One region of the Comamonas fluminis genome, then DNA from elsewhere that is predicted to be linked to it. Evidence: riboswitches for the same ligand, from Rfam matches in the RefSeq annotation. Region 1 holds a riboswitch; the other holds the start of a gene.
The links. Region 1 has a riboswitch for glycine ahead of JDW18_RS05325 (D-amino acid dehydrogenase). Riboswitches for the same ligand answer to the same signal wherever they lie in the genome.
Positions count from the first base shown of each region.

Region 1 (3,403 bases):
AACTTGCAGGCCTGAGCAGTGCCTCGCGCGCAACAGGGTCATCCGCTGAGGCCTGCCAGTCCGCCGCCCGGATCAGGCCCGAGACCTTGACGCCCAGCAGACGGATACGCTTTCCCAGCGGTACGCGCTTGAGGCACTGCCCTGCCGCCTGACGGATTGCCGCCGCATCCTGAACCGGCAGCTGCAAGGTCTGGTCACGCGTGGCAATCTTGAAATCGTCATAGCGCAGCTTGATGCCCACCGTGCGGCCCACATAGCCCTTGTGCTGCAAATCATCGGCCACGCGCTCGCACAGATCGGTGAAGATCGCCCCCAGCTCGGCCTTGTCACGCACGGCGTGCAAGTCACGCTCGAACGTGGTTTCGCGGCTCATGGAAACGGGTTCGCTCTCTGTGACCACTGGCCGCTCATCACGCCCCCAGGCCGACTCATGCAGCCAGTGACCGTAGCTTTTGCCAAACCAGTGCAGCAGCTGCGGCAGGCTTTGCGCCGCCAGATCGCCAATGGTTTCAATGCCCAGATTTTTGAGCTTGGCATCGGCCTTGGGCCCAATGCCGTTGACCTTGCGGCAGGCCAGCGGCCAGATCTGGCTTTGTAGATCTTCTGGCTGCACGATGGAGATGCCATTGGGCTTGTTGAACTCGCTGGCCATCTTGGCCAGCAGCTTGTTGGGCGCCACACCTACCGAGCAGGTCAGCCCTGTGGCCTCAAAAATCGTCTTCTGAATCAGCCGCGCCAGCACGCGCCCGCCTTCACGCTGGCCACCGGGCACGTCGGTAAAGTCGATATAGACCTCATCGACACCCCGGCTCTCCATCAGCGGCGCGATGGAGACAATGATTTCCTTGAAAGCGCGTGAAAAACGCCGGTATTGGGTAAAGTCCACCGGCAGCAAAATCGCCTGCGGGCACAGCTTGGCCGCTTTCATCAGCCCCATGGCCGAGCCCACGCCAAACTGCCGCGCCGGGTAGGTGGCCGTGGTGATCACACCGCGCCCTGTGTAGTCGCGCAGCAGCGGGAAATCGGCCACCGGAATCTCTGACAGCGGCAGCCCCGCATGGCGTGCCAGCAACTCATCATCAAAGCTGCGCCGCCCACCGCCAATGACCACCGGCAAGCCCTTGAGCTGCGGATAGCGCAGCAGTTCCACCGAGGCATAAAACGCATCCATATCCAGATGGGCAATGCGCCGGGGCTTGGTTTCAGGGCTGACGGGAAGATCACTCACGCTGCCGATTTTGCCTGTGCCAGCAAGAGCTGGCTGGCAAGCCAGAAACCGAATCTGTAAGTCTAGGAAACCCGCATAGCCAGCCACGGGCATTCTTCCTACATTCGCCTACAGGCTTTCAGCCCGGTGATATCGAGAGAGACTGCAGCTTGCCAAAGTATGCAGCGCCGAAGGAGCAACCGCCCCGGAAACTCTCAGGCAAAAGGATCGGCATCACTGTTTCACACACTCTGAAGAATGCCCGGATGTCATCGTCCGCCGGGCATACCGAAGGAGCAAGCGATCCTCGCCTCAGGCGGCTCGTGAATCTCTCAGGTCCAGAACAGAGGGGGCGCCCGCTGTGCAATGGTTGCGCAGGGGCTTCCACCCTCTGACGCTTCTGGAATCTGAAACATGAAAACAATCGCCGTCATCGGTGGTGGCATCACGGGCGTCACCACCGCCTACGCTCTGGCTCGCCGCGGTTTTGCCGTCACCCTGTTTGAAAAGCAGCGCTACGCGGCCATGGAGACTTCGTTCGCAAACGGTGGCCAGCTTTCCGCATCAAACGCCGAGGTCTGGACGCACTGGTCCACCATCCTCAAGGGGCTGAAATGGATGCTCAAAAGCGACGCGCCGTTGCTGGTCAATCCCAAACCCAGCTGGCACAAGATTTCGTGGTTCGCACAGTTTCTGGCGGCCATTCCTCAGTACGAGAAAAACACCGTCGAAACCGCACGCCTGGCCATTGCAGCACGCGAGCACCTGTTCACCTGGGCTGAACGTGAAGGCATTGATTTCGACCTGAAAAAGCAAGGCATCCTGCACATCTACCGCGACCGTGCAGGCTTTGAGCACGCGGGTAAAGTCTCGCAGTTGCTGGCACAGGGCGGCCTGGAGCGCCGCGCCGTCACACCCGATGAAATGCATGCGATTGAGCCCACGCTGTCGGGCCAGTTCTACGGCGGATATTTCACCGAGAGCGACTCTACCGGCGACATTCACAAGTTCACCAGCGGCCTGGCCGCCGCCTGCGAACGCATGGGCGTGAAATGCCTGTACGAACAAGAAATCGTGGCCGTGGACAGCAACGGCAAGCGGGCCAGCGTGACCGTGCGCCAGGGCGCAGAAACCGAAACCACCGACTTTGACGCCATGGTCATCTGCGCAGGCACCGCCAGCCGTGCACTGGCCAGCCAGTTGGGTGACAGCGTCAACATCTACCCGGTCAAGGGCTACTCCATCACCGTCAATCTGCGCGATGCGGCCAGCCGCGCGGCAGCCCCCATCGTCAGCCTGCTCGATGATGAAACCAAGCTGGTCACCAGCCGCCTGGGCGACGACCGTTTCCGCGTGGCGGGCACGGCAGAGTTCAATGGCTACAACAGGGACATTCGCTCGGACCGCATTCGCCCGCTGATCGACTGGGTGCAGCAATGCTTTCCCGGCATTGATACCCGCAGCGTCGTGCCATGGGCCGGTCTGCGCCCCATGATGCCCAACCTGATGCCACGCGTGGGCCGGGGCAGCAAGCCCTGCGTCTTCTACAACACCGGCCACGGTCACCTGGGCTGGACCTTGTCTGCCGTCACCGCGGACATGGTGGGCAGCATCGTCATGCAGACGCTGGGCAGCGCCAGCGCTCAGACACGGCTCTCACCGCTGGCCGCGACGGCCATCTGAAGCAGGTCAGAGCGCTACTGATTCAGAAGCTGTTTGCGTATGTATTCATTGGCATTCATAGATAAACCCAACCGAATACGAATGAAGTTGTGCGCAAGCAGCTCTCAAAATCAGAGCTGCAGACAGATCAGCACCAGCCCGGCCATCATCAGCGCCATACCCAGCTTTTCGGGCAAGGAGAGCTTTTCGCTAAAGACGCGGCGCGAGACGATGTAGCTGAAAACTACCTCCACCATGCCCAGCGTGCGCACCGGCGCCGCGCCCTGCATGGCATAGGCCGTGAACCATGCCAGCGACGCGGCAGCCCCCATGCTGCCCGCCACCAGCGAAATGCGCCAGGCTCTGAAGATGGGGCGCAGCCCTTGTTCATTCGTCCTGGCAATCCACGCCCCCATGCCAATGGATTGCATGGTCTGCGCAATCAGCACGCCCCAGGCTCCCGACAGCCAGGGCGAAGTCACGCCCAGCCTGCCAAGCTCTACCGCACCACCGCGAAAGCCGATGGTGGCCAGC
Region 1 is NZ_CP066783.1:1,089,893-1,093,295, reverse strand. It holds gene dinB (DNA polymerase IV) at 1-1,171, opposite strand, end outside; glycine riboswitch at 1,352-1,448, shown strand; glycine riboswitch at 1,449-1,564, shown strand; gene JDW18_RS05325 (D-amino acid dehydrogenase) at 1,622-2,890, shown strand; gene JDW18_RS05320 (DMT family transporter) at 3,001-3,403, opposite strand, start outside.

Region 2 (3,403 bases), 1.4 Mb from region 1:
GTAAGCGGTCTCTTCCATCAGAGCGTCAAGCTCGCTCACATCGCTCATCTTGACCTTGAAGAACCAGCCGGTGTTCAGCGGGTCGCTGTTGGCCAGAGCAGGATCGTTGCGCAGGTTTTCGTTGACTTCGACGATCTCGCCAGTCACAGGCATGTAAACGTCGGCAGCGGCCTTGACGGACTCGACCACGCCAGCCACATCGCCAGCCTTGAAGGTGGTGCCCACGGCGGGCAGATCGACAAAAACCACATCGCCCAGCGCGTCTTGCGCATGGACGGTGATGCCGACGATGGCGGCATTGGTGTCAGCGACGTTGATCCATTCGTGTTCTTTGGAAAACTTGATGCTCATGGAGGGCTCCAGATGGTGGATTCGGGGGAATCAGTGAGTTGTTTGAGAAAGGTCCAGTGCGCACTGTAGCGGCGTTCTGGCCCCTGTTTGACAAGTCGCCGGGCAAACTGGCCTGTCTGATTGACGGGGGCAGGCTTAGCCGCGGTAGTAGTTGGTGGGCACAAAAGGCGTGGCCGCCACTTTCATGGGCACAGGCTTGCCGCGCACGATGGCGAAAATCTGGGTGTCCAGCGCGGCGTAGCCGGGCTGCACATAGGCCAGCGCAATGGGCTGGTTCAGCGAGGGGCTGAGCAGGCCGCTGGTGATGTGGCCAATCTGCTGGCCGTCCTGGTTTTGCAGCACCGCCGGTTCGCGCACGGGAATGCGCTCCTGCGCAATCAGGGCCACGCGCTTGTGTGCAAGCTGCTGCGGGTTTTGCAACTGGGCCAGCACCTTGTCGGCGCCGGGAAAGCCGCCTTCGCGTGCACCGCCGGTGCGGCGCACTTTTTGCATGGCCCAGTTCAGGCCTGCTTCCACGGGCGTGGTGCTGGTGTCGATGTCATTGCCATACAGGCAAAGACCGGCTTCCAGACGCAGTGAGTTGCGCGCGCCCAGACCAATGGGTGCAACCTCGGGCTGGGCCAGCAGGGCTTCGGCCAGTGCTTGAGCGGCGGCGTTGGGCACAGAGATTTCAAAACCGTCTTCGCCGGTATAGCCGCTGCGCGTGATGTAGAGCGCATGGCCTTGCCAGTCGAAGTGATTGCCGGTCATGAAAACCAGCGAGGTGACTTCTGAGATCAAGCGCGAGAGTACGGAAGCCGCCTGTGGACCTTGCAGCGCAAGCAGGGCGCGATCAGGCAAGGGAACCACTTCGCAGCGCGTGCCAATATGCTTTTGAATATGGGCGATATCGGCTGCCTTGCAGGCGCCATTGACGATGAGAAACAGGTCTTCCCCACGGTTGACGAACATCAGATCGTCCAGAATGCCGCCTTCTTCATTGAGCAGCAGACCGTAGCGCTGCTTGTGCAGACCCAGATCGATCACATCGACGGGCATCAGGCTTTCCAGCGCGGCGGCGGCGTCAGGCCCGCGCAGCAGCAGCTGACCCATGTGGGAAACGTCGAACAGGCCTGCAGCCTTGCGGGTGTGCAGATGCTCGGCCATCAGCCCTTGCGGGTACTGTACGGGCATGGAGTAACCGGCAAACGGCACCATGCGGGCACCCAGCTTCTGGTGCAGGGCAAACAGCGGGGTGGTCAGCAGGGCAGAGTTGTTGTCGACAGCAGTCACAGGCAAGCGCTCCGGTATTCATACCAAATAGGGGGGCCGCGCATGGCATTCATGCGTGGCTTGCTTGCCTTGCTGTCCGCTTTACCTGAGAGATTCACCGCCGCAGTGAAGTCGGGCAGTTTGCTCCTTCGGTGGATGTCGTCACGATGTCCGGCATCTCTCTCCAGCAAGGAACGCTGCAGGACTTCATCCTGTCAGCGCTTGTCAGTCCTTTTGCCTGAGCGTTTTGACAGCGTTGATGGGCTGTCTGCGCCTTCGGCGGCACCGGACAGCTTGAAGCTGCGGGCACTCTCTCCTGACGGGCGCCATTCTAGCGGGAGGCTTCTGTTTCTCACGCTGAAATGACCCGGATTTCGGGTTTCCGATAGTGCTTCAGCGCGAAATCAGGAGCTCTTTTCGGGTGCTTGCGGCGCTGGCTTGGGGCTCAGATCTTCAAAAATCAGCTCGTAAGGCTGTTCAAAACAGGTGGTGACAGGCTGGCCATTGCTGATGGCTGGCTTAAAGCGCCAGCGGGTGAACGAGCGCTCAATGGCGGCGATGATGCGCGGGTCGGCATCTGCGGGCTTGTAGTTCTTGCGGCCCATTTTCCCCTCGGGCGTCACTTCAAACTGATAGACCACCGTGAACTTTGCGCCTTCGGGGTACCACTGAGGATCGAGCTTGGCATGTGGGTAGGTTCGCACCACGGCAGGTTTATCGATCTGGCTGGCTGGCGTGCATTCGGCCCAGGGCTTTTGGGGCGGTGGCGGTGTGGTGGTACAGGCGCTGAGTAGCAGGGCCGATGCAGCGAGGGTGGCAAGGCTGAGATGTCTTGGGGCGCAGAAAGTCTTCATGCGTTCATTGTCGGTCAGGCCCGCTGCATTGCTGGTAAGGATTGGTTGACGCAGGAGCGCCACCAGGGTGATCCTGTGTGGGGCGTCTGCAGGTCCAGCCGCTCGCCCATCATGGGGGTCGCGATGGCGACGTTGCTTTCTTTGGCTAACCCAACAATTTGCTCAAACGGGTCCCACCAGGCATGCATGGCCAGGTTGAAGGTGCCGTTATGGATGGGCAGCAGCCAGCGCCCGCCAAGATCCTTGTGGGCCTGAATGGTCTGGGCCGGATGCATATGGACATAGGGCCAGTGCGCGTCGTAGGCGCCGGTTTCCATCAGCGTCAGATCAAACGGCCCGAAGCGGCGGCCAATTTCTGTAAAGCCGTCAAAGTAACCACCATCGCCGCTGAAAAACACGCGCAGCGGCTGGCTGCTCTGCAAATCCTCAATCACCCAGGATGACCACAGCGTGCGGTTTCCGTCACTCAGGCTGCGGCCCGAGAAATGCTGGGCGGGCGTGGCGGTAAAGCGCAGGCCATCGACCTCACTGGCCTGCCACCAGTCATGCTGAATGATTTTTTCGGTCTTGACGCCCCAGCTCACCAGCCGGTCGCCCACACCCAGCGGGCAGAGAAAGGTTTCCACCTTGGGAGCAAGTGCCTTGATCGCGGCATGGTCCAGATGGTCGTAATGGTCGTGTGACAGCAGCACTCCGCGCAGCGGCGGCAAGTCAGCCAGTGCAATCGGCGGCGCATGAAAGCGCCTGGGGCCGGCAAATGATAGTGGCGACGCCCGTTCAGCAAACACAGGGTCGGTAATCCACCAGCCACCGCGCAGCTTCATCAGCAAGGTGGAATGACCGATGCGATAGAGACTGCGCTCTGGCGCGGCAACCAACTGGGCTGGGGTCAATGCCAGCACCGGCAAGGTGCTGGCGGGGTCGCTGTCGGCAGGCTTGTTGAAGAA
Region 2 is NZ_CP066783.1:2,504,468-2,507,870, reverse strand. It holds gene gcvH (glycine cleavage system protein GcvH) at 1-351, opposite strand, end outside; gene gcvT (glycine cleavage system aminomethyltransferase GcvT) at 487-1,623, opposite strand; glycine riboswitch at 1,686-1,800, opposite strand; glycine riboswitch at 1,819-1,931, opposite strand; gene JDW18_RS11825 (energy transducer TonB) at 2,007-2,456, opposite strand; gene JDW18_RS11820 (MBL fold metallo-hydrolase) at 2,471-3,403, opposite strand, start outside.
Region 2: it holds a riboswitch for glycine, as region 1 does, so the genes downstream of both, gcvT (glycine cleavage system aminomethyltransferase GcvT) here and JDW18_RS05325 (D-amino acid dehydrogenase) in region 1, are expected to answer to the same signal.